4 regions of the Exiguobacterium sp. s80 genome follow, and region 1 is predicted to be linked to each of the others. Evidence: riboswitches for the same ligand, from Rfam matches in the RefSeq annotation. Region 1 holds a riboswitch; each other region holds the start of a gene.

What was found. Region 1 has a riboswitch for S-adenosylmethionine ahead of mtnK (S-methyl-5-thioribose kinase). Riboswitches for the same ligand answer to the same signal wherever they lie in the genome.
Region 2: it holds a riboswitch for S-adenosylmethionine, as region 1 does, so the genes downstream of both, KNP94_RS08515 (methionine ABC transporter ATP-binding protein) here and mtnK (S-methyl-5-thioribose kinase) in region 1, are expected to answer to the same signal.
Region 3: it holds a riboswitch for S-adenosylmethionine, as region 1 does, so the genes downstream of both, ribD (bifunctional diaminohydroxyphosphoribosylaminopyrimidine deaminase/5-amino-6-(5-phosphoribosylamino)uracil reductase RibD) here and mtnK (S-methyl-5-thioribose kinase) in region 1, are expected to answer to the same signal.
Region 4: it holds a riboswitch for S-adenosylmethionine, as region 1 does, so the genes downstream of both, KNP94_RS12790 (methionine ABC transporter ATP-binding protein) here and mtnK (S-methyl-5-thioribose kinase) in region 1, are expected to answer to the same signal.

Annotation. Positions count from the first base shown of each region.
Region 1 is NZ_JACSMP010000006.1:11,833-19,962, reverse strand. It holds gene KNP94_RS11220 (methylthioribulose 1-phosphate dehydratase) at 1-452, opposite strand, end outside; gene KNP94_RS11215 (2-hydroxy-3-keto-5-methylthiopentenyl-1-phosphate phosphatase) at 449-1,108, opposite strand; gene KNP94_RS11210 (2,3-diketo-5-methylthiopentyl-1-phosphate enolase) at 1,105-2,295, opposite strand; SAM riboswitch class I at 2,376-2,477, opposite strand; SAM riboswitch class I at 2,682-2,784, shown strand; gene mtnK (S-methyl-5-thioribose kinase) at 2,861-4,030, shown strand; gene mtnA (S-methyl-5-thioribose-1-phosphate isomerase) at 4,027-5,073, shown strand; gene KNP94_RS11195 (sugar ABC transporter substrate-binding protein) at 5,093-6,172, shown strand; gene KNP94_RS11190 (sugar ABC transporter ATP-binding protein) at 6,169-7,686, shown strand; gene KNP94_RS11185 (ABC transporter permease) at 7,686-8,130, shown strand, end outside.
Region 2 is NZ_JACSMP010000003.1:123,328-131,457, forward strand. It holds gene KNP94_RS08505 (MetQ/NlpA family ABC transporter substrate-binding protein) at 1-488, opposite strand, end outside; gene KNP94_RS08510 (methionine ABC transporter permease) at 522-1,187, opposite strand; gene KNP94_RS08515 (methionine ABC transporter ATP-binding protein) at 1,184-2,206, opposite strand; SAM riboswitch class I at 2,285-2,391, opposite strand; gene KNP94_RS08520 (bifunctional cystathionine gamma-lyase/homocysteine desulfhydrase) at 2,451-3,617, opposite strand; gene KNP94_RS08525 (PLP-dependent cysteine synthase family protein) at 3,610-4,533, opposite strand; gene KNP94_RS08530 (S-ribosylhomocysteine lyase) at 4,530-4,994, opposite strand; gene KNP94_RS08535 (class I SAM-dependent methyltransferase) at 4,998-5,636, opposite strand; gene KNP94_RS08540 (thioredoxin family protein) at 6,186-6,464, opposite strand; gene gcvH (glycine cleavage system protein GcvH) at 6,566-6,949, opposite strand; gene KNP94_RS08550 (arsenate reductase family protein) at 7,014-7,367, opposite strand; gene KNP94_RS08555 (DinB family protein) at 7,403-7,858, opposite strand; gene KNP94_RS08560 (acyl-CoA dehydrogenase family protein) at 7,931-8,130, opposite strand, start outside.
Region 3 is NZ_JACSMP010000009.1:59,837-67,966, reverse strand. It holds gene KNP94_RS13650 (C40 family peptidase) at 1-163, opposite strand, end outside; gene rho (transcription termination factor Rho) at 515-1,879, shown strand; gene KNP94_RS13640 (type B 50S ribosomal protein L31) at 1,977-2,222, shown strand; gene KNP94_RS13635 (DedA family protein) at 2,258-2,908, opposite strand; gene KNP94_RS13630 (thymidine kinase) at 3,091-3,708, shown strand; gene KNP94_RS13625 (alpha/beta hydrolase) at 3,892-4,650, opposite strand; SAM riboswitch class I at 4,711-4,813, opposite strand; SAM riboswitch class I at 5,029-5,133, shown strand; FMN riboswitch at 5,286-5,430, shown strand; gene ribD (bifunctional diaminohydroxyphosphoribosylaminopyrimidine deaminase/5-amino-6-(5-phosphoribosylamino)uracil reductase RibD) at 5,589-6,635, shown strand; gene ribE (riboflavin synthase) at 6,620-7,246, shown strand; gene ribA (GTP cyclohydrolase II) at 7,246-8,130, shown strand, end outside.
Region 4 is NZ_JACSMP010000008.1:17,454-25,583, forward strand. It holds gene KNP94_RS12765 (metal-sensitive transcriptional regulator) at 1-175, shown strand, start outside; gene KNP94_RS12770 (SMP-30/gluconolactonase/LRE family protein) at 416-1,219, shown strand; gene KNP94_RS12775 (MBL fold metallo-hydrolase) at 1,327-2,034, shown strand; gene KNP94_RS12780 (alpha-glucosidase) at 2,685-4,292, opposite strand; gene KNP94_RS12785 (aminotransferase class I/II-fold pyridoxal phosphate-dependent enzyme) at 4,459-5,646, shown strand; SAM riboswitch class I at 5,709-5,815, shown strand; gene KNP94_RS12790 (methionine ABC transporter ATP-binding protein) at 5,899-6,912, shown strand; gene KNP94_RS12795 (methionine ABC transporter permease) at 6,902-7,567, shown strand; gene KNP94_RS12800 (MetQ/NlpA family ABC transporter substrate-binding protein) at 7,601-8,130, shown strand, end outside.

The DNA of each region.
Region 1 (8,130 bases):
GCGGCAAGCGTCGGAATGTCGGCGTGGTTCGGGATAATCGGCACACGGACTTCCGCATCTTCTTCCCAACGGCCGAGTGCCTTGATGATTTCCTGACCGGCAAACCGAATCTCGCCTTGATCGCCGTACAGTTCCGAAATGACATTATTGTCAATCGTATGGACGTGAAGGGAACACCCGGCAGTCGTTCGGTTGAAGACCTCGACGTGGAGCAATGTTTCGGCAGAGGGACGACCTGTCTGTTCGCCGATCAGTTGACCGGACGCGTCGACATGGACGAAGTCGTCCGGTGTATCCTGCCGTTTGTCCTTCCCGCTTGCCGTCACGAGAAATTCAGTCGGTTGATCGGCTGTCCGGATGGCGAGATTGCCGCTTGTGCCGGGGAACCAGTCGCGTGCTGCAAGTTCCTGTTTGACGGCACGTAATTCTTCATATCGTTTTAAGAAGGTCATGTGTACACCACCTTTGTCTGCAGATGATTCAATATGTCATGAAAGTTTCCAAACGGCGTATACGGGATGCCGTGTTGTTCACATAGCGTGATCAGATAATCCCGTGCATAAACGTGGTCCGCCTGCTTAGCTAGTTCAAAATCTGTTACGGAGTCGCCGATCGCGATGATCGTGTCACCGTTCTGCTTCAACTTCCGGGCGATCGAGGTTTTGCAACAGCCGCATTGATTTGTACAGGCTGAGTCGCAGGCATGCGGCCATTCGATTCGAACCGTCTCCTGGCTGAAGTCACTACCGTTGCAATAAATCGCTTCGTCCGTCAGTACATCCGCAAGAATCGGCTGGACAAAAAAGTCGATCCCGCCGCTGACGATGGAAAAATCAATCTCGTTTGATTTGGCAAAAGCGAGTAAGGTGTCGAAGCCGGGACGAATGACTGCCTGTGTCATCAAGAAATCAATGTAGTCCTGTTTTTGACTGGACGGAAGCAGCTGAAACATCTGTCCGACGCCGGATTGAATCGAGAGCGACCGGTCGAGCACACCTTGTTTTAACGGTTTAAATTTTTCCGGCGGAGCGAACTCCTGCATCAAGGCGATGATATTATCGTGCTCCGTTACTGTTCCGTCAAAGTCACATAAAATCCGGATCGTCATTTCGTGATCCCCCAAGCATCGAGAGCGACACGTAATTCCTCGTGCCGGTGGGCGGCACTTGTCAGTGATTCGCCGGCCAGTGCTGCGCCCAGTGCCTGGCGGAAAGCGATGACTCCGGCCGCAGCACCTTGCGGATGACCGTGGACACCGCCTCCGGCATTGATGACGGAATCGACGCCGAAATCACGAACAAGCTGGGCGACGAGACCCGGGTGGATTCCGGCGGACGGGACCGGGAGAATTGTTTTGGTCTCACCGATTCGGGTCGCTTCGACGGCAATCCCGCGGGCCAAGTCTTTGGCGAGGGCGACATTCCCGTACGGCGACGGGAACAGTGTCAAGTCGGCACCGGCAATCCGCGGCAACGTTCCGAGCAGGACCGGGGCGGCAATCCCGTACTCGGGACTGGCGATCAAGGCACCGCTCAACGCCGGATGATTAAAGATCGGGACCGGGATTTCCGGATCGGCTGCCAGTTCCCGCAAGACATCAAGCCCGTATGTAAACGTGTTGAGCAGGAGGGCTGTCGCTCCGGCTTCGACCAGTCGTTTCGCCTGCTCTTTCAAGCGGAAGACCGGACCACTCAATGTAATCGCATAAAGGGCCCGTTTACCGGTCCGTTCATAGTGTGCATCGAGGACTTCCCGTCCAATCCGCGCCCGGTCGAGTGCCGGTGTCAGCGGATTGTCGTATAAGATTTCGTCATCCTTGACGAGATCAATCCCGCCGGCGAGCTGGGCTTCCAGTTGTTCCCGTAAAAAAACGAGATCCCGTCCGATGACGCCTTTGAAGATGCTCATCAACAGGGGGCGATCATGGACTTGGATCAATTGGCGGACGCCCTCGATGCCGAATTTAGCACCGGGGAAATCCGGTGTGAATGAAGCGGGAAGCTGAAGATCCGTCAGTTTGATTTGACCGTCGAGTGACAGCTTGCCGAAGACGGTCGTCAAAATCGCCGAAAAGTCTCGTGAGACGTTGTGTTCCGGATAACGGATCGTGACATACCCTTTTCCGTCGTGTTCTTCCGTATGGACGACTTGTCCTTTAAAGGATTCAAGCTGTTGTTGTTCCAAGTGATTCAAATCGGTCCATGAGCCGACCGTCAGACCGAGGGCGATTTGCTCTGCCCGTTTTGGTAACTGATCGGTCACGCCGAGTTGGTAAGTTGCGGTAATGTACGCCATGATCGTCGTCTCTCCCTTGTTAAAAAATACAAAAATGGTCCCTCGTCAATGACAAGAGACCATGAAAAATTGCGCGTGGACTCTTATCTGTCAGCGTGTTAGCTGCAAGAATTAGCACCGTGCCAACTGGTCGGTTGCTGCGACATCATAGGGCTCGTCCCTCCGTCTGCTCTTGATAAGAATTGGATGAAATTGTGAAATCTAATTGCAATTTTTACATGAGATGGACGTGATGTCAAATAATTTTTTGAAAATTTATTTTTTTTGAAATCCGCTTCTATAGATGGCGGTCTTTTAAATGGTTTTTCACTAAAAATTGGAATTGACAGATGATTTAAGACGGGCGTAATATTCGAATCAACATCGAACACAACAACCACATATGACTCTTATCGTGAGTTGGCAGAGGGAATTGGCCCGAAGACGCCGCAGCAACCGACCATCCGGCACGGTGCTACATCCAACAGACATTCGTCTGAGAGATAAGAGGACGGATGATACCCCGCGCCTCTTTTCTATGACGAAAAGCGGCGTTTTTTTGTGTAGAAATGAAGGGGGAAGCAAGATGGCATATCAAGCATTTACAGAACAAGACGCCATTAAACGTGTCCGGGAACTCGGACTCATCGGACAGGAAGAAGCGACGGCAGAAGAAATCGGCGACGGCAACTTGAACTTAGTCTTTCGGATTCAGGCAGGGAAAGAACGTTTGATCTTGAAGCAGGCATTACCTTATGCAAAAGTCGTCGGGGAAAGCTGGCCCTTGTCACTCGAGCGGGCCTGGATCGAACAGTTGGCACTGAAGGAATTCGCAAAATACGCGACGCCATTCGTTCCACGGGTCTTTCATGCCAGTCATGAAGAAGCGTATACGGTGATGGAGGACTTGTCGCACCTGCAAATCGTTCGGACGGGATTGCTCGCCGGCGAAACGTATCCGCTCCTTGCAGAACATGTCGGTTCTTACTTGGCGCGGACGTTATTTTTCACGTCAGATTTTGCGCTCGGTCCAGTCGGAAAAAAGCAGGTCGCACGTGACTATTACAACCCGGATTTATGCGACATCACGGAAAAGTTAATCTTTACGGATCCGTTTTACGACGCGGAAACAAACAACATCGAGAGCGGCTTGGAAACAGACGTACAGCAGCTCTGGCAGGACGAAAAACTGAAGCGGGAAGTGGCGAAGCTCGAAACGTTGTTCATCACGAAAGGGGAAGCTTTATTACACGGGGATTTACATACAGGAAGCATTTTTGCTTCGGCGGGCGAAACGAAAATCATCGATCCGGAGTTCGCTTTTTACGGACCGTTCGGGTTTGATGTCGGTCAGTTCATTGCCCACCTCTGCTTTGCGGCGTATCCGAACTATGCTGAGTTGCGGGAGACGCGGGTGAAGGATATCGATACGTTCTGGCTGACGTTTGCTTCGACGTTCACGGCACTTTGGGAACGGGAAGCCGTCGAACCTTTCCGGACGGTACCCGGGCTTGTCGATGATGTCCTCAGTACAATTCTCCAAGACGCGCTCGGTTTCGCCGGTTGTGAACTGATCCGGCGGACGATTGGTTTGGCACCGGTCGCTGATTTGGAACAAATTCCGGATGCTACGACGCGCCTTGAACGGAAACGTCATGCGTTACGCCTCGGGACGGCATTGATTAAACGGCGCGGCGAATGTAAGACGTTTACCGATCTCCGGAATTTTGACGTGACGGAGGAATTGAGCCGATGAGCGAGTTTATCCGTAGTGTCATCTATGAGCGGGCGTGCTTAAAGATCCTTGATCAGACCCGTCTCCCGCAAGAAGAACGGTACGAAGTCATTCATGATTTGGCGCAAGCGGTTGAGGCGATTAAACAACTTCGTGTCCGGGGGGCGCCGGCAATCAGTCTGTTCGGTGGATTCGTCCTCGTGCAGGAAGCGTTCCGGACGACGGGATCGCTTGACGAGGTCAAACAAAAACTGTTGACGGTATCGGCGGAGTTACTGGCGACCCGGCCGACCGCCGTCAATTTGCGGAACGTACTCGATGCGCTCAATCAGCTTATCCTTTCGAGCACAACGCTCGAGGAACTGCCGAAACGTCTGGAACAAAAAGCACTTGCCCTTTATGAAGCCGATGCCAAGACGTCACGGCAAATCGGTGTGCATGCGTTGGAGCTGTTTCAAGCGGGAGACCGGGTGTTGACGATTTGTAATGCCGGATCGATTGCGACAGCGGCGTACGGGACGGCACTGGCCCCGTTTTATCTCTCGAAAGAACAAGGCATTCCGTTATCCGTCTATGCGTCGGAAACCCGGCCTTTGTTGCAGGGGGCACGTTTGACGACATGGGAGCTGCAACGGGCAGGGATTGACGTCACCTTGATCACGGACAATATGGTCGCGCATACGATCAAGGAAAAGCAGATCACCGCCATCATCGTCGGCGCGGACCGGATCACCCGTAACGGGGATACGGCCAATAAAATCGGGACGTTCCAGCTGGCGTTACTCGCACGTGCCTTCGGGATTCCGTTTTATGTCGCGGCACCGCTGTCGACGTTTGATGTGACGAGTTTATCAGGTGACGAGATTGAAATTGAAGAACGCGATGCTAGTGAAGTGACACAACTGGCGGGGAAAGTAACGGCACCAGCCGGAACAAAGGTCTTTAATCCGGCATTTGACGTGACACCGCACGAGCTCATCACGGCGATCATCACGGAACTCGGCGTCATTGAACGGCCGAGCGTGGAAACGATCGAACAGGCGATTGGACAACAGGTCATCTAAACAGACAGGAGAGATCGAGATGAAAAAATTAGCATTCTTACTCGCACCGGCGGTCTTGCTGGCTGCTTGCGCCAATAGTGAAGCGACACCGACGAAAAAAATCAGCGGTGTGCCGGAAAGTGTCCAAGGCGACATCAAGATTGCCGTCATCCGCAATCTGGCGTCCGATGATCATACGAAACAATTTTTAGACGGTGCCCGTTCGGAAGGGGAGTCGCTTGGGTTTAAGGTCAACACGTTCATTTCCGAAGGCAATGACGTCAAGTTCAAGGAACTGGTGGCGCAAGCCGTTCAGCAGGATTATGACGGACTGATCATCTCGCACGGAAAAGAAGATTATTCCTACGACATGATTAAACCGGCGATCGACAAAGGGATTCAGGTCGTGACGTTTGATACGGTGACGAAGAAAAAGGACCAGACGTTAACAGGCATCACGGAGACGTTCCAGGATGATCACAAACTGGCAGAACTTTCACTCGATGAAGTGACGAAAGTGAAAGACGACAAGCCGGTCCGGGTCATCAAATTGTGGTTCGGTCCGGGGTTTGCACCGCTTGACCGCCGTCAGGAAATCTATAAGACGTATGAAGCGGACGGCAAAATCAAGACGCTTGAAACGGTCGGACCGACGAATTTCCAGGATGTCCAGGGCGATATCGCGACGAAGATGAACGCGATTCTCGCGAAATATCCGAAAGGAAGCATCGATGCCGTCTGGGGAGCGTGGGATGAAGTCGCAAAAGGCGCCTATAAATCCTTAAAAGACAACAAACGTCAGGAAATCCCGTTGATTTCAATCGATGTCTCGAATCAGGACATCAACCTGATGCGTGAGAATGGCAGCAACTGGGTGTCGACGAGTGCCGTTGATCCGCATTTGATCGGACAGACGGACATGCGCCTGCTGGCGAAAAAACTGGCCGGCGAAAAAACACCGGGCAGCTTTGATCTGGACGCTAAATTAGTCGAGCAAAAGGCGCTCAAAGCCGATACGACGATGTACAATCTCGATACAATCATCAAGGGCTGGAGCACATCTGAGAAATTCAATGAACCGTGGATGGAAAAACTGCGGAAAGCGAATGCTGCGAAATGACGCATCTGGACGCGACGAACCGGCTCGAGATGCGTGGGATTTCAATTGAATTCCCCGGTGTCAAAGCGCTTGATGCTGTTGACTTTTCCGTCCGCCGCGGGGAAATTCATGCGCTCGTCGGAGCGAACGGCGCCGGTAAGTCGACGCTGATGAAAGTATTGGCGGGAGCGCATGCGGCGTATGACGGGACGATTTCGTTTGAAGGTGTGCCGTTGACGATCGATTCGCCGCGTGCCGCGAAACGGGCGGGAATTGAAATCGTCTACCAAGAAGTCGATACGGCATTGATTTCATACTTGACGGTCGCGGAAAACATTTGCCTCGATTTGTTGACGAACGGACAGCTCAAAGGGGTCATCCGGCAACGCCGGTTGGAACAGATTGCACGGGAGGCGCTCGGGAAACTCCAGTCTTCGATTGATGTCCGGCAACGGGTCAGTGAACTGCGCCTTGCCCACAAACAGTTGGTCTTGATTGCCCGGGCACTCGTTCAAGACAGCCGTTTTTTAATCCTGGATGAACCGACGGCGCCGCTCAGTCAACGGGAGACGGAACGTTTGTTTCGCATCATCAGGGAACTCGCGACACGCGAACAATTGGGCGTGATTTTCATCTCACACCGCCTTCAGGAATTATTTGAAATCTGTGAGTCGATTTCCGTCATGCGTGACGGAAAACTTGTCGCCCGCCAAGCATTAGCCGGGCAAACGAAAGAGACAATCGTTGAACAGATGCTCGGAAGACGTTTGCAACAGACGGACCGGCAAACCCGAACCGTCGGGCAAGCGTTGCTCGAGCTCAATCAAGTGATGGTCCCGGGTGAACTCAATCAGCTGTCATTGACGGTTCATGCAGGTGAAGTGATTGGAATTGCCGGACTTGTTGGAGCGGGAAAAACCGAGCTCTGTAAGACGATTTTCGGAGTGACTCCGACTGTGGCGGGACAGATTCGGATAGCCGGCGAACCGGCGACTATCCGGTCGCCGCACGAGGCAGTCAGACACGGGATTGGTCTGGTCCCGGAAGAACGCCGGAAAGAAGGCATCCTTGTCACGGATCCGATTTATCAAAACATGACCGCGGCAAGTCTCAGACAATTCGTCAATCGGTTCGGTTGGGTCCAAACCGGAAAGGAACGGACTGCCGCCAACGCTATCATCAAACGATTGGCGATCAAATCAACGGATGAAACGCAACGCGTGGAAGGCTTATCCGGCGGGAACCAGCAGAAGGTCGCGATCGGCAAATGGCTCCTCGCCGATGCTGCGGTCCTGCTGCTCGACGAACCGACAAAAGGTGTCGACGTCGGGGCGAAACGGGAAATCTTCGACGTGATCGATCAACTGGCCGGACAGCAAAAAGCGATTCTGTATGCGTCCAGTGAATTCGATGAATTGCTGGCGGTGACAGACCGGATTTATGTCATGTATGACGGGAAAATCGTGTTCGAGACGAATACGTCGGAGACGACGGAAGACCAATTACTGCTGTATGCGACAGGGGGGATGACTTGATGAACGAGGTACTTCACGAACCAACGACGGAATCAAAACCAAACACGGAACGACACGCATCCGGTAAACGGTTGTTACGCTTTTTGAATGACTGGGGGATCGTCCTCGCAATCCTTGCACTCATCGTCTTTTTTGCCGTGACGGCACCAAGCTTTTTACAGGGCGCGAACCTGATTAATATTTTGCGCAGTATCTCGATTGTGACGATCATCGCAATCGGGTTGACCGTTTCGCTGACCGTCAACGGTTTTGATTTATCGGTCGGTTCGACCGCGACCTTTGCCAGCTCGCTCGTCGTCTCATTTTTTGTCTGGTACAGCCTTCCGCTTGGTCTGTCGATCGGCTTGGCGATTTTGATTGCCTTAAGCGTCGCGCTGGTCAACGTGTTATTGATCGTCAAATTCAAGATTCCCGACTTGTTTGCGACGCTTGCGACGATGTTCA
Region 2 (8,130 bases), on a different contig from region 1:
TTACCGTCTTTCAACTTAATTAAGCCTTCGTTTTGGAGGAACGTCAAGACACGTCCACGCTCCGCGACGTTTGAGCTCGTCAAGATCGTTGCACCTTTCGGTAACTCGTCGAGCGACTTATATTTTTTTGAGTAAACGCCGAGCGGTTCAACGTGGACGCCGCCTGCATTTTCAAATTTATAAGATTTGTTCTCTTTTTCCTGTTGCTCAAGGTACGGAACGTGTTGGAAATAGTTCGCATCGATTTCTTTTTCAGCGAGTGCCTTGTTCGGCAACACATAATCTTGGAACTTTTTGATTTCGAGTTTGTAGCCTTTTGCTTCATACTCTTTTTGAACGTGCTCTAGGATTTCAGCATGGGGAACGTTTGAAGCACCGATGACAAGTGTCTTCGCGTCGTCTCCTGACGACTCTTCCCCACATGCTGCAAGACTGACTGCTAAGACGGATACTGCTGCTGTACCGACGAATTTTTTCCAAAGTTTCATGAATAATTCCTCCCAAGTTAACTAAAAATAGTATTATCGTTTATCGATTGCTTTTACGAGCAGGTCACCAATAATTTGAATGATGAAGACGATGACGAGAATCAACAATGTCGCGATGGCGATGACATCGTTTTGAGAACGCTGGAAACCTTCGATATATGCCATGTCCCCGAGTCCTCCTCCTCCGACTACTCCGGCCATTGCCGTGTAACCGACGAGCGCGACGAGCGTGACGGTGATACCGGAGACGATTGCTGGTAGTGCTTCCGGAATCAACACTTTATAAATGATTTGGAACTTCGTTGCCCCCATCGATTCCGCTGCTTCGATGACACCTTTGTCGACTTCACGCAGTGCCAGTTCGACCATCCGCCCGTAAAACGGTGCCGCCCCAAGAATCAGTGCCGGAAGTGCCGCTGTTGGTCCTAAGAACGATCCGACGATGATGAGCGTCACTGGAATCAATAAAATCAACAATATAATAAACGGAATCGAACGGAAGATGTTGACTAAAAAGCTGAGCACGGAATACAGTGCCCGGTTCTTAAACAATAAGTCTTCATTCGTCGCGTATAACAACAGACCGATGACCAGTCCGAGAACAAATGTCGCGATTCCGGCAACAACTGTCATATAGACGGTACTGCCGGTCGCCGTCCAGACCATTTCCCAATCGAGGTCGTTAAAGAATGTCGTCATCGGTGATCCACCTCCACTTCCACGTCACTCGCTTGAAGTTTCGCGATGACCGCTTGTGTTTCATGTGCCGCACCAATCAGTTGGATGAACAACGTTCCGAGTGCACCGTCTTGCGTCTGTCCGACGTTCCCGCCGATGATATTAAATAATAAGGTCGAATCTTTCATGACTTCTGCCAGGATCGGACTTTCTGCTGTCGAACCGACGAATGTCAGCTGGACGATTTTCCCTGTCGGATAGCGCTCACGGAGTTTCGCGAACGTCAACTCGTTTTCTGTAGACGACGTCAGTTGTTTGACGAATTCTTTTGTCATCGCTTGTTTCGGATGCCGGAAGACTTCTGAAACAGGACCCTGTTCGACGATTTTCCCGGCCTCCATGACGGCGACCCGGTTACAGATTTTTTGAATGACGTGCATCTCGTGTGTGATCAAGACGATCGTCAGTTTTAGTTTTTTATTGATGTCGACGAGTAACTCTAAGATCGAGTCCGTCGTTTTCGGATCAAGGGCGCTTGTCGCCTCGTCACATAATAAGACGTCCGGGTTTGATGCCAGTGCGCGGGCAATCCCGACGCGTTGTTTTTGTCCACCGGATAGTTGTGACGGATAAGCGCCTTCGCGACCGTCGAGTCCAACGAGTTGAATCAGCTCGGCGACCCGTTCTTTCCGGCGTGCTTTCGGATATCCGCCGAGTTCGAGCGGGAACATAATGTTTTCTTCGACCGTTCGTGACCAAAGCAAGTTGAAGTGCTGAAAGACCATCGAGACATTTTTCCGGACGCCGCGTAATTCTTTCGGTCGTAACGTCGTCATCTCGACACCGTCAATTTGAATCGAACCGCTTGTCGGTGCTTCTAACATGTTCAGCAGGCGAATCAAGGTTGACTTCCCTGCACCGGAATAACCAATTATTCCGAAAATTTCGCCGCGCTCAATCGTGAGATCGACGTTTGCGACAGCTTCGACTTCGCCGCGCTTCGAGCGATAAATCTTTCCTACATCCTGTAAACGAATCACTACTGTCCCTCCTAAACATAAAAAAAGTGCGCACGTTTTAGAGCAAACGCGCGCACTTTCAGTACACAAAACCATTTGCTCTCATCTTGCAGACGTTCGTCTGCTGGAATTAGCACCACTTCGGAAATAAATTCCGCGGTTGCCGGGTTTCATCGGGCCAGTCCCTCCACCACTCTTGATAAGAGTTATCGGTATTTAGTTGTTTTTAATATATTTTGAATATTAGCAGGGGTTATTTTGCTTGTCAAACAGTTTTTTCAGAAACTTTTTCGAGCAAACTGAAAGCATGCGTTAAATCTTCTTTCAAATCCTCTGCATCTTCAAGTCCGACCGAGATTCGGACGAGACCATCCGTGATGCCGAGTTCTGCCCGACGTTCTGCCGGAATCGACGCATGTGTCATCCGTGCCGGAACGGAAATCAAACTTTCGACCGCCCCTAAGCTTTCAGCAAGCGTGAAGAAGTGTGACGCTTCCACAAGTTTCTCTGCATTTGCAGCTGAACCGACATCAAAGCTGATCATCCCGCCGAAACCAGTCGCTTGTTTTTGTTGAATCGCATGACCGGGATGCGATGCGAGCCCCGGGTAGAAGATGTTCGAGACGACGTCTTGTGCTTGCAGGAAGCTGACAAGTTCATGTGCTGTCTCTTCGATCGCTTCCATCCGGATACCGAGCGTCCGCAGACCACGGACAAGCAGGAAGCTGTCTTGCGGTCCGAGAATTCCACCCGTCGAATTTTGGATAAAGTGAAGTTCTTCGCCGAGCGTATCATCGTTGACGACGACAAGCCCTGCGACGACGTCCGAATGGCCGCCGATGTATTTCGTTGCACTATGCAGCACGATATCTGCCCCAAGCGCGATTGGTTGTTGCAAGTATGGTGTCGCGAACGTGTTGTCGACGACGAGCTTCAAGTCGTGACGACGCGTGATGGCTGCGATCGCTTCGATGTCCGTCACTTTTAATAACGGGTTCGTCGGTGTCTCGACGTAGAGCATCTTCGTGTTGTCCTGAATCGCCGCTTCCGTCGCGCTGAGATCCGTCGTATCGACGAATGTCACTTCGATGTTGAACTTCGGTAGGACACGTTGCATCAAGCGGAACGTTCCGCCGTAGACGTCGTCCGTCATGACGATGTGGTCGCCAGACTGAAGCAGATTGAAGACAGCATGGATCGCCGCCATTCCTGATCCGAACGCGAATCCACGGACGCCTCCTTCAAGATCAGCAATCAATCGTTCGATGCTCGTCCGCGTCGGGTTTGCTGTGCGCGAGTACTCATACCCGTCTTTTAATTGACCGATTTTTTCTTGCTTATATGTGCTCGTTTGATAGATTGGCGGTGTAACGGCACCCGTTGCCTTGTCTACACCCGTTCCTCCGTGAATCAACGCTGTTTTTTTACGCATGTGTCTCGTCCACCTTTTCAAAGATTTGTTGGCTCAAATACCGTTCTGCACTGTCTGCGAAGACGGTGACAATCGTACTTCCCGGATGGCGCTGGGCGATATCGAGCGCCGCGGCGAGTGCCGCTCCTGCCGAACTGCCGACGAGTAACCCTTCACGTGCCGCCAGTTCATGGACCTTCGTAAAAGCATCCGAATCAGAAATCGTATGAATTTCATCAACTAAATCACGAGAAACGAGACTTGGCCATTTGGCTGTCCCGATTCCTTCTGTTTTATGCGGTCCGGCTGACCCTCCGTTGAGGACGGAGCCTTCCGGTTCGACGATTGCCCCTTTTGTCCCGAAGCGTTCTTTTAAGAAAGCCGTCGTTCCGGCAAACGTTCCACCTGATCCGCATCCGGCGACGAACCAGTCGATGTGACCGAGTTCCGCCACAAGCTCCGGACCAAGTGTCCGCTGATAAGTGACCGAGTTTTCTTCGTTTTCGAATTGGAGTGGCACATAACTGTTCGGAATCGTTTGTCCGAGTTCTTTTGCCTTATCGATTGCGCCTTGCATATCGAGTTCAGTCGGCGTGTTGACGACAGTCGCGCCGAGTGCCCGCATCAAAGTCTGTTTCTCTTGACTGAACTTTTCTGGGACGACACAAATGACTTGTAAGTCATATTTTTTAGCGGCGAGCGCCAAACCGATGCCGGTGTTGCCGGCAGTCGGTTCGATGATCGTTCCGCCTGGTGTCACGTACCCCTGTTCGATTGCGGCATCAACGAGTTGGATACCGAGGCGGTCTTTGACGCTGCCACCAGGGTTCATCCATTCGAGCTTCGCCAAAATCCGCGTACCAGCAGGCAAATCGAACGAAGTAATCTCGTACAGTGGCGTATTTCCGACGAGGTCTCGGACTGACTTCGCGATCATCCGAAGACGATGTCCCATTCGTCGCGACCGGCAAGCATTTTCTCGGCATAGTGCTTCGCTCCTTTAAGGTCGTGTGCGCTCGCAAACCCACATTGCGTTTCGTTTTGTGCCGGAATCACTTCAGCCGCTAAGACGTCGTTCAATGTCTTCTCGACGAGTTCACTCATTTTTTCGACTGAGTCAAAGTTCATCATCGCCATGTAGAAACCAGTCTGGCAGCCCATTGGCGAAACATCGATGACGTCGTCCGAATAGTTGCGGATGTTTTCAGCAAGTAAATGTTCGAGTGTGTGCATCGCACGCATCGGCATTTGCTCGACGTTCGGTTGTGTGAAACGAATATCATATTTGACGACTTGGTCGACTTTACCTTCTTTATAGCCTGCTACACGAATATATGGTGCTTTGACTTTCGTATGGTCCAAGTTAAAGCTTTCTACGTTCATTTTTTTGATTGTCATGATTTATTCCCCCATTTTCTCGGCTTCTATGAGCCAGACGAAGTGATTGTATTGTGTGAATGTCACGTTAAATCCGCGTGACGTAAAAATCTGTTCCATCACTGGAATCAGTGGATAAAATTCGCGTTCTAAATCTTCTGCAAGGTTGTCAAACCCTTGAGTTTTTGCTTCTGCAATCGTTTCTAGACGTGCTGCCTCAGAAACGAACATCGTATCGGCATAGACGATCTTTCCGTCTGCCGGTAAAATCGCTGCCATCAAATCGACGGCCTGTCCTTTTTCTTCATCCGTCAAATGATGAAACGCATAAGTCGAGACAAAACTTTTTGCCTCTGCTGCTTCAAACGATAAGAAATGACCATCTTGAACAGCCAGTGCCGGAATTTTATTGATTAAGATGTCGCGCATTTCCGGACTTGGTTCAATCGCCAGTACCTGCTCATGACGCGCAAGCAAACGTTGCGTCAAGTTGCCTGTTCCTGCGCCAAATTCGGCAACGGGTGACATCGCTTTTTCAGCGACCGCCTCTAATATTTCGTCATAACGGCGAAAGACTTCTTTGTACTCCGGATCTTGCCCCGTTACTGTGTCGTCGTAAGATGACGCCCACTCTGTAAATACATCCATGAAACGTACTGTCATGCCTTTTCGTCCTCCGCATCCCGCTTTTAATTCCGACTAATCGGATATGAATTAAAGTATTTTTCCTTAATCGCATTGTAGCAGGGACAATTCTGATTAGCAAGGCGACAGCTTCAAAATCTTTCGGAAACAAAAAAAAGGCGTTGCCGGAGAACCGACAACACGAATAATGTGGTTAGAAATGCAACGAAGGAAAACCCAGCTCTGATGCGAACTTCTTCGTTCGTCACATCAGAGGACGGCGCCCTTTCGAACTATAAAAGCAAGATGTCACAGTAGTCAGATCGACCATTCGAATCCACCACCTCTTTTTTGAACCGCTTCGTCTTTGGGGGACGACTTAAGGGGAAACAGAAAAAAAGATTTAGGATGTCATTGAATGGTTCTAAATACGAGAAACATCAAGTTCTATACCTCTGCCAGACTTCCTATAAAAGCATTTCTAGAAGTTGATATGAATATACCATTCATAAATTGTCATTGTCAATGAATTATTGTAAATATTCCGACAATTTAACATAAAGAAAAATCATCCAATGATTTTTCTTGTTATTCTGCACAAAACGCAAAGACATTTTGGACGTTTTGGAACGCATATAACCGCTCTACGACTTGATGATCCTTTACTTTGAGTAATGCCGGCACACTCATGACTTGCGCCTGCTCTAAAAATTCAGGAATGAAATTGCCATTCGCTTTTTGGATCCATTCCTCGTCTTTCGTCGCTTCGACGATGTCGAGCATCCGACTGGCGATGGCACATGTGCCGCACATCGGTGCATAGACATACAACAACCCGTTTGCTGGTACTTCTGTTACTTCCTTCATCTTGACCCCTCCTGTTATCCCGTGCTTCTGAAGCCAGTATACAAAAAAAAGGACAGCGATGAAACGAAATCGTTTCACCCCTGTCCGTCTTACTTTAAGTATTACTCGTTAATCATTGATTTGTATGCCGCAGCATCCATCAATGCTTCAACTTGCGACTCATCTTCTAGCTCGATATCAACCATCCATGCACCTTCAAATGGTGATTCGTTAACGAGTTCTGGGGAATCGGAGAGTGATTCATTGATTGCAACGACTTTCCCTGAAATCGGTGCGTACAACTCTGAAACCGTCTTGACCGATTCAACCGAACCGAATGGCTCGTTGATTGAGATCGTATCTCCGACTTCTGGAAGCTCAACGAACACGATATCACCGAGTTCGTGCTGTGCGAAATCCGTGATTCCGATTCGTGCTTTGTTGCCTGTTACTTCGACCCATTCATGCTCTTCCGAATACCGTAGATTGTCTTTGACTTGACTCATTTGCGATTCCCCCTGTGTTCTATAGTGGACTAACGGTTTTAGTATACCAAATTCAATCGGCTTCTTAATACCATTTTCCTTGATACATCTCTTCTTTAAATCCAAGTGTGACATCTGTCCCGTCCGTGACGATTGGACGTTTCAACAGCATCCCGTCACTTGCGAGCAAAGCATACTGCTCTTCTTCCGACAAGTCGGGTAAGCGATCTTTCAGCCCGGCGGCACGATAGGATTGACCACTCGTGTTAAAGAATTTTTTCAGCGGTTCGCCACTTTTTTGATGGAGTTCACGAATCGTCGCGGCACTTGGTGTCTCATCGACGATGTGTTTGTAATCGACTTCGACACCGTTGTTTTCAAGCGCCTTCTTCGCTTTGACACATGTACTGCACTTTGGATACCCATACATCGTTACCATATTTCATCACCTCACCTTTAAGACTAGCAGATAAATCAGTGTTCCTTCAAGCGCGCGAGTGCCGCATCAATTTGATCTTGATGATGGTGATCGTGAGCGATGAACGACGCGACGAACTCACGGGGACAAAAGCGCCCTTCATACGTCTGTTCATACTGCGCGTCCGTCAACCGTCCGAGTTGCGTCACGAGATCGCTTCGAACCGCGATTGCTTTTTTCAGTAACGTCAATGCGTCGACATGATGCGCATACTCGACCGCTAACCGGTTGAACTCATCAAAGTCCGTCTCGACTAACGTCAGTCGATCGTCAGGGAGCTTCGCGACGGCATGATCGAGGTAATACCGGTCCCATAAGAACAAATGGCCGACACACTCCTGTACCGTCCATTTATCGATCGCGAGCGGCGACTGCCACTCTTCATCCGATAAACGCTCGAGCGATTTGTAGTAGTCGACTGCAAACTGAAGTTCTTTTACATCTTCACGCATCGCTATTCCCTCCTCGAAAAAAATTCGCCTTTACAGAGATTTTCCCTGCAAAGGCGAACTCGTAAACCTGACTTAGACGAGATATTTGTTAGCTTCAATCAAACGTTTCGCAATCGCACGTTTCGTGCCGATCGAGTTGATTGGTTGGTAACGGCTGAATTTCTTCAGTGCCGACAGTAACATCCGTAACTCGTCTCCACTTGCTGCTGCGTAGAGTGTTTCTTTCGCGTCACGTTCAACACCTTCGAATGCCTGTTGTGCGAAGACTTCCG
Region 3 (8,130 bases), on a different contig from region 1:
CGACGATTGAAGATTTTGTAGAGGCACCTGAACGAACGCGTAATCCGTTATCCATGATTTTGACTTTAGTAATTGTAGCAGCTTCAACTTTACCTGTTCCCACTGACGCAAAACCTGAAACCACTAATGCGGCTGTCGCGACCGATGCTAGAAAACGTTTCATATGTGAATTCCTCCATTTTAATTAAAATTTATGTGACCGAGTTATATAATGAAATCATTGAGTGTTTGTTTAGGCAGTCATCCTTACGACTTTGTAAGTTTTTCTCTGCAGGAATATCTTAGCATGCGGTCGTGTGAAAACGTTTTTTCAGTTCCGCTACAAAATACCGCTTTTCTGTAATATAACTGCAATAATATCGTGGAATATTACAAAGAAGAAATTTCCATTCGCTAAATCACGACGAAAGTGGTAGATATGTGATACCTTTAATTCACAAAAGATTTTTTTGCTTTATCATTAAATACGTTACAGAACTTTGCTGTTGAATTTATAAAGAATAGGTGAATGCATATGCCAACTGAAAAAACCGATAAACCAGAACGTTCCTATACACTTGCCCAACTCGGTAATCTGACATTGAAGGATCTATATGAAATTGCGAAAGCAAAAAATGTTCCGCAATACCGGGAAGCGCGAAAGCGTGAGTTAATGTTCAAGATTTTAAAAGCACAAGCAGAATCAACCGGTCTCTACTTCCTCGAAGGGGTGCTTGAAGTCATCCCCGGCAATCCACAGATGCAAAACGATGGTGGTTTCGGCTTCCTTCGTCCCATCAACTACTCACAATCCTCTGAAGATATTTACATCGCCGCTTCACAAATTCGTCGTTTTAATCTTCGCAATGGAGATGTCGTCACGGGAAAAGTCCGGCCACCGAAGGAAAATGAACGTTTCCAAGGTTTATTGAGTGTTGAAGCAGTGAATGGAGAAGCGCCGGACACGGCACGAAACCGTTTATTCTTCCCTGCGCTGACACCGATCTACCCCGATCGTTTAATGCGTCTTGAAACAGAACCGCGTCATCTGTCGGTTCGTGTCATGGACATGATTGCGCCGGTCGGATTCGGGCAACGCGGATTGATTGTCGCACCACCGAAGGCGGGGAAGACGTCCTTGTTAAAAGAGATTGCGAATTCGATTCAAGTCAACCATCCGGATGTTGAGTTAATCATTCTTTTGATTGATGAACGACCGGAGGAAGTGACGGATATCGAACGTTCCGTACCGGGAGCAGACGTCGTCAGTTCGACGTTTGATGAGACACCGGATAACCACGTCCGGATTTCAGAACTCGTCCTTGAGCGGGCGATGCGTCTCGTCGAGCATAAAAAAGATGTCGTCATCTTGATGGACTCGATCACACGTCTGACGCGTGCCTATAACCTGACCGTCCCGCAAAGCGGACGGACCTTATCAGGGGGGATTGACCCGGCTGCCTTCCATAAACCGAAACGTTTCTTCGGAGCAGCACGGAACATCGAACATGGCGGCAGTTTGACGATTCTCGCGACAGCACTCGTTGAGACCGGTTCACGGATGGACGATGTCATCTATGAAGAATTTAAAGGGACCGGCAACATGGAGCTTCATCTTGACCGGAAACTATCAGAGCGTCGCATCTTCCCGGCGATCGATATCCGGAAATCCGGCACACGGAAAGAAGAGTTGCTCCTACCGAAAGATCAACTCGATGCGTTGTGGACGATTCGTCGGACGATGAATGAATCAAACGAGTTCGTCGACAGTTTCTTGCGCAAGATTAAGGATACGAAAAATAATGAAGAATTCTTCGTTGAACTGTTGAAGGAAAAGAAGAAGCCGATTCGCCGGGCAGCAGCTAAACCACGGACGATCAAAACAGATACACCGACTTGAAAATAGGTATTGCGAGACGATGAAAAATCGTTTAGTATAGGAAGGTAACTTACTCTGGCTCAGCAAATGAACCAGGGCGGAAGGAGAGAAATCAACCATGAAACAAGGAATTCACCCAAACTACAACAAAGTTGTATTTATGGATTCAACTACTGAGTACAAATTCTTAACTGGTTCTACTCGTTCTTCGAACGAAACAATCACTTGGGAAGATGGAAACGAGTACCCACTCATCCGCGTGGATGTGTCTTCGGACTCGCACCCATTCTACACTGGTCGTCAAAAGTTCAACGCTGCAGACGGTCGTGTCGATCGCTTCAACAAAAAATACGGCCGCAAGTAATTGCGACCTATCCATTAAAAAACAGCCTGTCTCCATCACTGGAGCAGGCTGTTTTTGTATAGACTGAACTGGGCGCGATAGGTCAGGTAAGTCTTCAACACGAACGATGAGCCGATTGCGCCGGCAATGCCGGTGATATACGGGAGCAAGTCAGGATTTGTCGCGAATTGTTCGAAGAGACGACTGAAGGAAAAATGTCGGCCGAGGAAAAAACCTGCGCCGAGAAAGACACTAATCCAAATCAAAGCCCCGGTATACGCATAGACGGCGAAAACCCGAAACGGCATCTTCGAAACACCGGCAAAAAAAGCGGACAGTTGGCGAAGGCCAGGTATGTAGTAACCGATAATCAAGACCGACTTGCCGTAACGAAGAAAGCCGGCTTCTGCCGTGACAATGTGTTTTTCAGAAATGCGAAACTTCGGTCCGATTCGATGAAGCAACGGCATTCCGAGTTTCAGACCAAGCAGGTAGCTGATCGTCATCCCGATACAGCTTCCGGCGTAAGCGGCGAGAATCGTTCCGATTAAGGGTAAATTGCCTTGATGCATCCAAAAACCGGACATGATCAGTAACGTTTCATCCGGAACAGGAAGCCCGATGATCCCCCCGGCTAGAAGGATCGCAAGTCCGAATGAACCATATTGATGAAGCACTTCATGTAATATGTGATGGATCGGGAACACCTTCCTTCATAAATTCTTCTTCTATAGTGTACAGGAAATGAGGACTGGTTAAAACGACAAGGTGGGGAATCATGGGAATGAACGGATGGATTTTTGATTTCGAGAAGTCAACTCTTTTCCTTATATTCGATTCGGGCTATACTCGTTAAAGTGACTAATTTTAGAGGACGGTGTCTGCAATGATGCATGTAATAAATCAGTATGGTTGGATTGAAGTGATTTGCGGAAGTATGTTCTCTGGTAAGTCGGAAGAATTGATTCGACGCGTTCGCCGGGCTCAGTACGGGAAGTTGCCGGTCCAAGTGTTTAAACCGGCAATCGACGACCGTTATCATGAAGAACATGTCGTCTCGCACGTCGGCAACTCTGTCATCGCGGTACCGATGGCGACGAGCCGTGACGTGTACGCGGCAGTCGCACAAGAGACACAAGTGGTCGCGATTGACGAAGTTCAGTTCTTTGATGATGAAATCGTCGATGTCATCGAGGCCCTCGCGCAGGACGGAAAACGTGTCATCTGTGCCGGACTCGATCAAGACTTCCGGGCGGAACCATTCGGTAAGATGCCGGAACTTCTCGCACGGGCAGAGTTCGTCACGAAACTGCAGGCGATCTGCCTGTCGTGCGGTGACCCGGCATCGCGGACGCAACGTTTAATCGACGGTCGACCTGCCAACTACAATGATCCAATCATTTTAGTCGGCGCGTCAGAGTCGTATGAGCCGCGTTGCCGCCACTGCCATGAAGTGCCGGGGAAATCGCAAGCCCTGCAACAATGGAAGAAACAGCAACAGAACTGATGAAGTAAACGAAGGACTGATTCATCAGTCAGGACCACATCAATCAAATGGCCGATACTCCCATCGTTTCAAGGGGGCATCGGTCATTTTTTTTGCGCATTCATATTGTTCTGGACGGCTTAGTCGATGCTTGAAACACGCATCGAAACAGTCTTCATCCCTTGCTTTCGCGCAGGAAAGACATCAACCGGTGTGGGTCAAACGACTATATTGGTGTACAAAGTGTGTTGCCTCGCGGACAATCGTTTCTTGATCATAATCGAGGGTCGCGACATGATAGGAGTCAAGCAGGCAATAGCTCCGTTTGTCCGTCGAACCGATGACTTGATAAAGGTAATCCGAACTTTCAGGCGGGACGACATGGTCTTCGGCAGAATATAAAATAAGTGTTGGAATCTCGATGGCTGGTAAGAGTGGACGTGTCTGGTCAATCAAGGTCAAAAGTTCCGATGCGCAGACGACAGGGACCTGGTCATAGATGATTTCAAACGCTTCACGTTTAATGTCTGGGGTACTTTCTTTTAAGTAGCGTGGACAGTCTTCAAAAGATAATGCTTCATAGGCAGGAATCGCTAACGCTGCATTGATCGTAATCAATCCGTCAGCAGGTAATCCTTCCGCGACGAGTGCAAGGGCAAGTGTTGCACCCATCGATTGTCCGGCGATGAAAATGGACGAACAATGATTGGTTAAGACGTCGAACCCTTGGCGGAGGCTTTGTTTCCAATCTTCGGCAGTCGACGCTTCGAAATCACGGATGCTCGTCCCGTGTCCGTCGAGACGCGGGGCATACACAGTAAACCCTCGGGCGGCAAACTGCTCTCCGACAGTACGGACGCTTTGAGGGGTTGCGTTAAAACCGTGAGACAGTAAAATACCGATTGGACCTCGTTCAATCAAAAAAGCTTCTGCGCCAAACAGGACGGGTGATGATGAATTCATAAAGGGTTCCTCCTTCTATTAAAAAACTCGTAGTGCTTTAGGCGCACTACGAGATTCTCGTAAGTATCATCCAAAGCATCGGCTTTGCTGGTCGGAGCACCTTGCATGTTGCAGGTTGCCGTGGGTTCGTAGAGCCAGATCTCTCGCCCACTCTTGATATATCGTATAGGAATTGTCGGAATAATCATTGTGAAGAGGATAGCATTGATTGAAATACGTTGTCAAGACGTCAAAAAGAAGTCGAAATTGATAAACTGGGTAATTTGGTTTAATTTTGAAAATATGGTTGACTTGAGAAAGGAATCCCCGTAGTGTAAGCATTAGATTCACGACATAAGAACGACTTGAAACATCACACATATGAACTTCATACCGTAGCACTTATCGAGAGAGGTGGAGGGACTGGCCCTACGAAACCTCGGCAACAGACTTCTTACGTCGTACTGTGCCAATTCCGTCAGACGTTTGTCTGAAAGATGAGCGGAGCGGATTCTGCCTTAGTGCAGATGGAAGGATCCTTTTCTTTTAAGAGAAGGGTCCTTTTTTTGATGTTTTCCTAAAAAAAGAGAATGAAATACAATTCATTTTGTATTTTAGAATGACCTGTGCTAGTCTTGAGCTGTATAACTCAATAACCAGTTCTTCGGGGTAGGGTGAAAATCCCAACCGGCGGTGATGCGATTGATAAATCGATGAGCCCGCGACCTGCAGTGTACGCACTGTGGCTGACTTGGTGAGACTCCAGGGCCGACGGTAAAGTCCGGATGGGAGAAGGACGAAACAATGCGCTTGCTGCCATTTTCTGAAAAAATGTTTTCAGGGAAAGGTCTGTTTCTGTATGTGTAAAAACAGAAACGCGAGACGCTTATTTCGTCAATCCTTCAATCACGACGCCCCTTTTACAGGAGGCGTCTTTTTTATTGAAAGGAGCGGAAAAAATGGAAACATTCATGAGTTATGCGATGCAACTAGCACACATGTTAAACGGTCAAACGAGCCCGAATCCGAGTGTCGGCTGCGTCATCGTCAAACAGGGGCGGATTGTTGGTTTTGGGGCCCACCGTTATGCGGGAGGACCCCATGCCGAAGTCGAAGCGCTCCTCATGGCAGGTGAAGCAGCACGCGGAGCCGATCTCTACGTGACACTCGAACCGTGCAATCATCACGGTAAAACACCGCCGTGTACGGAAGCGATTCTAAAAGCCGGGATTGCCGGCGTCTTTGTCGCGACAGAGGACCGGCACGCGCTCGTCGCAGGAAGCGGCATCACACGTCTCCGGGAAGCGGGACTTGACGTCGAAGTCGGTTTATTAAAAGACGAGGCAGTGGCACTGTATGAACCATTTTGGACGGCGATCGAACGAAAACGGCCACGCGTCACAGTGAAAGTCGCACAAACGATGAACGGGACGGTCGCGACGGGTGAACAACGCTTTATCACTTCAGAAGTGGCGCGCGCAGACGGACGTCAGTTACGCGGGACGCACGATGCGATTCTCGTCGGAAGCGACACGGTGATCATCGATGATCCGGCACTGACGTTGCGCAGTTCGACCGGCATCGAACCGGTCCGTGTCATTGTCGATCGGCGCGGGCGCCTGACTGAAACATTCCAAGTCTTAAACGATGGCTTGAATCCGACGTACTGGCTGACGGAACAGCCGCGTACGACAGAGCGCGAGAACGTGACGGTTTTCGTCGGGACGTATGCGACACCGGACCAAATCCTCGAACTTTTATATGAACAAGGTATTCGCAGTCTGTTGATTGAAGGCGGTCCCACGATTCAATCCGCATTTTTAGAAGCGGATCTCGTGGATACGATCGAACTCTATCAGGCACCGTCCCTCTTCAGTGGGACAAAGTCTCTGACGACGGAACAGGACATCGAAGACCGTTTTGATTTAGTGAAAATGAACCAAATCGGACAGGACGTCCATCTCCAGTATGTACGAAAGGAGAGGATGACATGTTTACCGGATTGATTGAAGAACTTGGCACAATAAAACGGAAAGTCCCCCGTCCGAACGGGCTGGCGCTCGAGATTGAAGCGACAGCAGTGCTTGACGGAACAAAGATTGGCGACAGCATTGCCGTTGATGGCATTTGTTTGACGGTGACGGCGATGACGAAGAGCGGATTCACGGCCGATGCGGTCCATGAGACGATCCGAGCGACGTCGCTTCAGACGTTACGGGTCGGAGCAGCCGTTCAACTCGAACGCGCGATGCCGGCGAATGGACGGTTCGGTGGTCACTTCGTCAGCGGGCATATCGACGGGACGGCTCGGTTTCTCAGCCGGCGACCGGACGGTGAAGCGATGGAATACCGTTTTGAGGCAGGCGACTGGAGCAAGTACTGTATTCCGAAAGGATCGATTGCGATTAATGGGACGAGCCTGACACTGCAACATGTCGGAAACGACGCGGTGACGATTTCATTGATTCCCCATTCACGCCAAGTCACGACGTTCGATCGCTTGCAGACGGGTGCCCTCGTCAATATCGAATGTGACTTGATGGCGAAACATCTCTATCACTTTACGCAGAAGGATGCGAAAACGGACTGGTCGGCATTTTTAGGAGGCGAAGCATGATGAACGGATTTGATTCGATTGAAGAAGCAGTGGATGACTTAAAACGCGGACGACCGATCATCGTCTGTGACGATGAAAACCGTGAGAACGAAGGGGATCTCGTGTTACTTGCGGAACATGCGACACCCGAGATGATTAACTTCATGATCACTTACGGCAAAGGACTCGTCTGTGTCCCGGTCAGTCCGGATATCGCAACACGACTCGAACTCCGGCCGATGACAGATGTCAACACGGATCCGAACGGAACGGCTTTTACGATCAGCATTGATCATGAAGATGCGAAAACCGGCATCAGTGCAGCGGAACGGGCAATGACGATTCAGCGGATGTTGACGGATGGTCCAAAGCAGTTCAAGCGTCCCGGACACATCTTTCCGTTGATCGCAAACGAAGGCGGCGTTCGCGTCCGGCGTGGTCATACGGAAGCAGGGATTGATTTGGCACGGCTCGCGGGAAGCGCCGAAGCGGCCGTCATCTGTGAAATCATTTTAGACGACGGGACGATGGCACGGGTTGATGATTTAGTGACGTATAAAGCAGAACATGATTTAAAAATGATTACGATCGATGCTCTCATCCGCTATCTCGAGCGCTCTGTCCGCCGTGAAGCGGAAGTCTTGTTACCGACGACGCACGGGGCGTTTCGGATGCTTGGTTATACGACACCTGACGCCAAGGAACATGTCACGGTGCTATCAGGTGAAGCAGAAGACGGGATGCTCGTCCGCGTTCATTCCGAATGTCTGACGGGTGACGTCTTCGGATCAAAACGGTGTGACTGCGGTCCGCAACTCGACGCGGCGCTCGACCGGATTGAACAAGAAGGCGGCGCTGTCCTCTACTTGCGGCAAGAAGGTCGGGGGATTGGTCTGATGGCGAAG
Region 4 (8,130 bases), on a different contig from region 1:
TTGTCGTGACGTCATCACTCAGTTATCCGCTGCACGGTCAGCAATGGACCGGACGATCGGTGTCGTCGTTAGCTCAAACTTGATTGAATGTGTCAAAGAGGCTGAAGCCAGTGGTGAGGGACAAACAGAAGACTTAGTTAAGGAAGCTGTCAGTCTTCTTGTCAAAAGCCGTTAATTTAAAGGATGGTCTTCATTTCGGTAAACTTCCGAGCTGAAGACCTTTTTTTAATAGAATCGATTGAATTTTCGAGCGGACGTTTTAGATTAAAGTAAAACAGGTACATTTACTGTGGATACTATGATTCATTTTAGATCACGACACAAACGACTCATATCGCTCTCTTCATTAAGATAGCAATGGTAATTTGTCTTTACTTGATTGATTCAAGCAAGACCATACGTAGGAGGAACATATATGACAGTCTCACTTTTTATTGATGTAGCATGTAAAACAGGCGAATCGCCTGTCTATGACGCCAAAACGAAACGCTTTTATTTCGTTGACATTCCAAACAAGCTGTTCTTTTCATATGATTTGACGACTGAGGCCTTGAAGCCGTTCCAGGTACCGAGCGCGATCACTTCAATCGCTTTAACTGATGCCCCTGATTTTCTCCGGGTGACTTCAGAACATGGTTTCGGAACATTCGATCTGAAAGAAGGTCATCTCTCACTCGAAACGAAGTTGACGATGCCCGACTCGGACCGGATGAACGACGGTAAACTCGATCCATCTGCGCAGTATGTAGCCGGTAGCATCAATGAAGAGGACGGGGAAACGGCCAGTCTCTACCGTTTGCGTCACGATGGCTCGATTGATGTCTTGCTCGAAAGCCTCACGAACTCAAATGGTCTCGTCTGGTCAGAGGACGGAACGACGCTGTACCATATCGACACACCGACTAAAAAAGTCTACGCCTTTGACTACGCACCTGATCAGCCCTTGACGAATCGCCGCGTAGCAATCGATTTAGAAGAAGAAGATGGTTTTCCGGACGGCATGACGAAAGACCGGGATGGACATGTTTTCATCGCGCATTATGCCGGTTCTTGCATCACACGTTGGAATCTTGAAACGGGTGAGAAGCTCGCACACATCGAGTTCCCGGTTGCAAATCCGACGTGCCCAATCGCTTATGAAGATCGTCTGCTCGTCACGACAGCGGCAGATGGAGACGATTCTGCGCATGCTGGTGCCGTCTTCGAAGTCACGTATTAATTTTTGTTTACTCCTCGGTCCAGTCGAGGAGTTTTTTTGTAGACGTCTGTACTAAAACAGGTGATACTAAAGTATCGACGATTATTTTAACGAGGGAGTGAAACGCTATGCGGATCTCAACGATTGAACGACTCCATCAATTACAGACGACACCATCTTTTTTCCCGGTCAACTGTTACCTTTTTGAAGAAGCCGACAGCCTGACCTTGATTGATACCGGGATTTCACTGAACGCCAAAGCAATCCATCGCGTCATCAAGTCCCATCACAAACCGTTACGTTCCATCATCTTGACGCATGCCCACGCTGATCATGTCGGTTCACTCGACTTCTTAGCGAATGCCTTTCCACTCGCCGAAGTGGCAATCAGTTACCGCGACGCAGCGCTTCTTAGCGGTGACGAATCGCTTCGTGAAGGAGAGACGACACCCTTAAAAGGGGGCATCCCGAAAAACATCAAGACACGACCAGACCGTCTGCTTGAAAGCGGCCAACAAGTCGGAAGCCTGAGCGTCATTACGTCTCCTGGGCACACCCCGGGCTCGATTTCCTTATGGCATGAAGGCAGTCGGACGTTGATTGCCGGAGATGCCTTCCAAACACAAGGCGGAATCGCTGTTTCCGGCGATACGCGCTGGCAGTTCCCGTTCCCTGCTCTCGCGACTTGGGATAAAGACGTCGCCTTGAAGTCCGCCCATCAATTGACGGAACTGACGCCCGACATCCTTGCGACTGGACATGGTCCTCTCGTTCTCGCACCGAGCTATGAAATGCGTGAAGCTGTCGATCGGTTTGAACAATTGTTAAAACGCTGATCCCACAACAATCTACCGAACCCTTTACCTTGCTTAAAAAGCAGGAAGTGCGGGAGGTAAAAGCGTAAGTATAGACAATTCATGCAGCCGATTTAGAGCGCAATCCGTCTTGAATCGCATTAAACCGAAAAAAGCAATCGTTCGCGCCCCTGTCGCTTTGAAGACGAGACGAGGAACTGATCGCATCTAGACATAGCGTATTCACTTCTCGCACACGTTTTTCTACACGCTCAAAGGGTCTGACTCAAAAGCGGGAACCACTCTCGATTAAAAGGAATCAGGACTTTTTCCATACGTATCTCAGTCAAACACTCAACTATCTGAAACAATAAACATTTGTATAGATATGGCCGATGATCCCGTCAAAAGTGGGTCATCGGCCATTTACTTAATGGAGGACGGGAACGTTCATCCTCGACCCCTGTGGGAAAAGGTAGCGCGATTCGCGGTGAGGATAACAAAACCGTCCGTCACTCTGATTGATGTTGGAGCGACTCTTGAGTCAGCTCCTTCTTTTTTCATCAGCCCGTTCGAAATCAGCGGGACCTAACTCTTGTCATGACCCTCGATCAGAATGTTCCTCAAAACCACGGCACTTTTTCTAGCGTGTCACTTTCTTGTATTTTCCTAAGATGAAACCCTTCACTATTTCACCGACTCGTTTGGTACAGACGCGCCTCATAGGGCTGTAAGATCTCACTTGCACTCTCTTCATAGTTCGAGAGAAGTAACTGTTCATTCGGTAAGGCGAATGTCGTTTCGACCTGTTCATCATGGACGTTCAAGACGATTCGCCACGTCACCCCTGCGAATTCCCGTTCATATACGTAAAGATAAGGATCCTGAATCGCCAAATCACGATACACGCCATACACCATGACAGGATGTTCTTTTCGTAATTGAATCAACTCCCGGTAAAACGCGAGAACCGATTGCGGATCCTGTTCAGCTGCCTGCACGTTGATTGTTTTATAGTTCGGATTGACCGTCATCCATGGTGCCCCTGTCGTAAATCCGCCTGCCCGGCTATCATCCCATTGCATCGGTGTCCGCGAATTATCCCGCGCCCGTAGCTGCATCGATGACAAGACAGCGCCACTCGGCTCTCCCGCTGCGACGCGCTCCTCGTAACGATTACGGAAGGCGACGTCTTGGTACAGAGAAGCATCCGAGAAACGAATACCCGTCATCCCGATTTCTTCTCCTTGATAGACATACGGGATACCCGGTAACGTGTGTAACATCAAGCCGAGTAACTTGGCGCTCTCGACACGATAGCGCTCGCTACCGAAGCGCGTGACTTGTCTTGTATGATCGTGATTATTCAAAAATTGTGAAGTGACGCCTTTCGGGTACAGCGCATCATACCACCGTTTTTGAATCTGTTTATACCGCAACAGGTCCATTTCTTCCATGTCATCGGCGACTTCGAAATGAAACAACGTCTGTAACTCCTGACGTTCTTCGCTGACATATAACAGCCCGTCTTCGGGACCGACAAACGGAATCTCCCCGACCGTAAACAAGTCTTTCCCCGCAAGAACTTCCTGATGCATCTCCTGTAAAAATTCATGGACTCCCGGTTGATTGCCTAAGTAGGACAAGTCAAACGGATCCTCCACATCGTCAAACGCCGCTCGTTTTTTAATCAAGTTAATGACATCCATCCGGAAACCATCGATACCTCGGTCAATCCACCATCGCATCATCGTGTAGACAGCTTGACGGACGGCAGGCTGTTCCCAGTTCAAATCAGGTTGTTCTGACGCAAACGAATGAAAATAGTACTGTTGCCGTCCTTCATCCCACGTCCATGGACTCGGCGCAAAATACGACCGCCAATTGTTTGGTGGTGTTCCTTTTTCCCCGTCATGCCAAATGTACCAATCTGACTTATCATTCGTTTGATCACGGCGCGACTCCTCAAACCAGTGATGTTGATTACTTGTGTGATTGACGACAAGATCGAGAATGATTTTTAAGCCGCGCGCATGCGCCGATTCAATCAGCTGGTCCAAATCTGCCATCGTGCCGGCTTTCTCCATGATGCCGTAATAGTCAGCGATGTCGTAACCGTTGTCGATATCAGGTGATGTATAACAGGGGTTAAGCCAAATGACACCCACCCCGAGTGAGGCGATGTAGTCGAGCTTTTCGATCACGCCCCGCAAGTCCCCCATCCCGTCTCCATTCGAGTCGTTAAAACTCCGCCAGTACACTTGATAAACGACGGCTTCTTTCCACCAGGTCCGATTCATCTTTTCCATCTCCCGTCTAGTAGTCAATCGATTACTTGTCTAGTGTATCAAGAACATCGTCTGAAATTGGAATGTTCTTCTAATTTTTAAGGGATTTTAAAAAACCTCTTTCATTTTGACTGAAAATTCGCTATTCTTGACGACAATACCCGAAGGAGGAACAGAGATGAAACATTTCGCCCCATCGATCGCCATCGATCGCTTGCCCGATCCCGTCTTCGCAGAACTTGCCCAACGGATCGGTTCCGTCAAAGCCGCAGGACACGACGTCATCACGCTTGGTCAAGGAACGCCGGACCAAACGACACCCGTACATATTCTCGATGCTTTAAAACAAGCCATCGATGATGCAAGTAATCTCCAGTACCCCCCGTTTCGCGGACATGATTTCTTAAAGCAGGCCGTCGCTAATTTTTATGAATCAGAATTTGGCGTGTCGATTGATCCGGCGACAGAAGTCGCGATTTTACTCGGAAGCAAGGCCGGCATCGTCGCCCTTCCGCAGACGATCGTCAATCCCGGTGAAGGAGTCATCGTCCCGGATCCCGGTTACCCGGATTACTTGTCGGGCGCAGCACTTGCCGGTGCGTATCCAATCACGCTTCCGCTTCTCGCTGAAAATAGCTTTTTGCCTGACTATGACCTCCTCGATTCGCTCGACGTCGAACGGGCCCGGATGTTGTTCCTCAACTACCCGAGTAATCCGACCGGTGCGACGGCGACAGCGAAAGCCTTTGAACAGACGGTCGCATTCGCTGATGAAAACGACATTTGTGTCGTCCACGATTTAGCGTACGGCGGGATCAGCTTCGATGGTCCGACACGTAGTTTCCTCCAGACGGAAGGGGCAAAAGACGTCGGAATCGAACTGTTTTCGCTCTCAAAACGATTCAACATGTCCGGCTTTCGGATCGCCTTTGCGATCGGTAATCCATCCGTCATCGCGAGCATCGAAACATACCAGGAACACCTTTACGTCAGTGCCTTCACACCGATCCAGCATGCAGCGACGGTCGCACTTTCAAGCGATCAGACATGTGTCCGTGAACTGAGCGCCTTGTATGAGACGCGACGCGATGCGTTGTTCGGTGCATTAAACGAAATCGGCTGGGCAGGACCGGTTCCGGGTGGTTCGTTCTTCGTCTGGCTCCCTGTTCCGTCCGGCTTCACGTCACAAAGCTTCACCGATCACCTGCTCGACGAAGCGCACGTCGCCGTGACACCGGGTCATTTCTTTGGTACATACGGTGAAGGTTACGTCCGGATCAGTCTGATTGCCGATGTCGACCGACTCGTCGAGGCTGTCAAACGAATCGGGACCCTTCAGCTCTTCCAAACCGCCGTTGCCGAATAATTCTGAAAAAACGTTTGACAGATGGGAATCATTTCCGTTAAAGTAAATCCCAACAGCATAGCTACTTATCGAGAGCGACCGAGGGATTAGGCCCAACGACGTCCGGCAACCACCAGTAATGGAACGGTGCCACATCCTACAGAACTTCTTTTGTTCTGAGAGATAAGTTACGAAATTCTACAATTCGTCGCTTTTTTCTGGTTGCTCTCTAACTGGAAAAAAGCGATTTTTTTGTATAGGGAGGGAAACATCATGATTGAGTTCGCACACATCACAAAACAATTTGTCCGTGACCGCACACCGATTTTTGCATTAAACGATGTCAACTTAACGATTGAACAAGGGGAAATCTTCGGCATCATCGGTGAATCCGGCGCCGGAAAAAGTACACTCTTACGGTTGATTAACGGACTCGAGACACCGACGAGCGGTACGGTCATAGTAGACGGAGCCAATCTATCACGTGTCTCCAAAACGTCTCTCCGCAAACTCCGTCTCCGGGTCGGTATGATCTTTCAACACTTTCAACTGATTCAGTCCCGCACGGTTGCCGACAATATCGCGTTCGCCTTAAAGGCTGCCGGTGTCAAACGGCGTGAGTTCCCGAAACGGATTCAAGAATTAACGGCACTCGTCGGACTCGAAGGATTCGAGACGAACTATCCGAGCCAACTCAGTGGTGGACAAAAACAACGCGTCGGCATCGCACGAGCGCTCGCCAACAATCCAAACATCTTACTCTGTGACGAAGCGACATCAGCGCTCGATCCGGTGACGACGCTCCAGATTCTCGATTTACTGAAAGATTTGAACGCCCGGCTCGGTTTGACGATCATCCTCATCACCCACGAAATCGATGTCGTCAAACAAATTTGTCACCGCGTTGCCGTCATGGCGCACGGTGAAGTCGTCGAAGTCGCTTCGACTTACGCCATATTTAGTCAAGCCGAACATCCGGTCACAAAACATTACGTCGATACGGCACTCCAAATCGAGTTGCCGGAACGAATTTTACGGACGACACCCGGCAAAGTCATTCGACTTCAGTTCACGGGTGAAAAAACAGGTGAGAGTACCTTATCTGAAGCCATCAAACAATTCGATATCGCAGTCAGCATCCTGCATGGGAAGGTCGACTACATTCAGGACGTCGCGTTTGGCGTCTTAATCGTCAGTTTGACGGGACCGACACTGCATGTGAATCGTGCCTTAACCTGGCTCGAGGGACAGTTGCACGCAATCGAGGTGATTCAAGATGTCGCTTGACCGGTTTACGACAATGCTTCCCGACTTAACGAAAGCACTCGGAGAGACGGCCTTCATGGTCGGCATTTCACTCGCCTTCGCCATCATCATCGGAATTCCACTCGGGATTTTATTATTCATCACCGACCGCGGACTCTTTTTCCAAAATGTTTTCATTCGAACGACGTTGGACTTCGCCATCAACATCGTCCGCTCGTTACCATTCATCATCCTACTCGTTGCTTTGATTCCATTGACGCAACTCATCACGAAGACGACAATCGGTCCCGCTGCCGCCTCGGTCAGTTTGAGCGTCGCCGCGATTCCGTTTCTCGCCCGACTCGTCGAAACCTCACTCCGTGAGATTCCACCCGGCTTGATTGAAGCAGCAGAAGCGTGCGGGGCGAAACCGCTTCGCATCATTATCAGTGTTCTCCTTCCGGAAGCATTGCCCGGAATCATTCAAGGCTTGACGTTGACCTTGATCAGCCTGATCGGATTCTCAGCGATGGCAGGGATCGTCGGTGGCGGCGGAATTGGTGACCTCGCGATCCGGTTCGGTTATTACCGGTACGATAACGTCGTCATGATCATGACGATCGTCGTGCTTGTCGTCATCATTCAAGTCATTCAGGCACTCGGCAACCGGTTCGCACGTGTCGCCGATAAACGATAACTTACAAATAGAGAACGCAAGGGAGAGATTACGATGAAAAAACGCTATGCCTTTTTAGCAACAGGATTATTAGGAGCAAGCATCTTAGCCGGATGCGGTGACAGCAGTGCAAATGAAGAAACGAAGTCCATCAAAATCGGGGCGACGAGTGGTCCGTATAGCGATATGGTCAAAGAAGCGATTCAACCGGGACTCGAAAAGAAAGGCTATAAAGTCGAAATCGTCGAATTCAGTGATTACATTCAACCGAACCTTGCCCTCGGGAGCGGTGATATCGATGCCAACCTGTTCCAGCATTCGATTTATTTAAAAACGTTTGCGAAAGAAAAAAATCTCGACCTCACAGGGCTGATCACTGTCCCAACCGCACCGATGGGATTATACAGCAAGTCCTATAAAACGTTGGACGATGTCAAAGAAGGCGCTGAAGTCGCGACACCGAACGATCCGACGAACCAGGCACGTGCTTTGAACCTGTTAGCGGATCAAGGTTGGATTGAACTAAAAGCAGATACCGATCCACTGACCGTCTCAGAAAAGGACATCATCAAAAATCCAAAGAA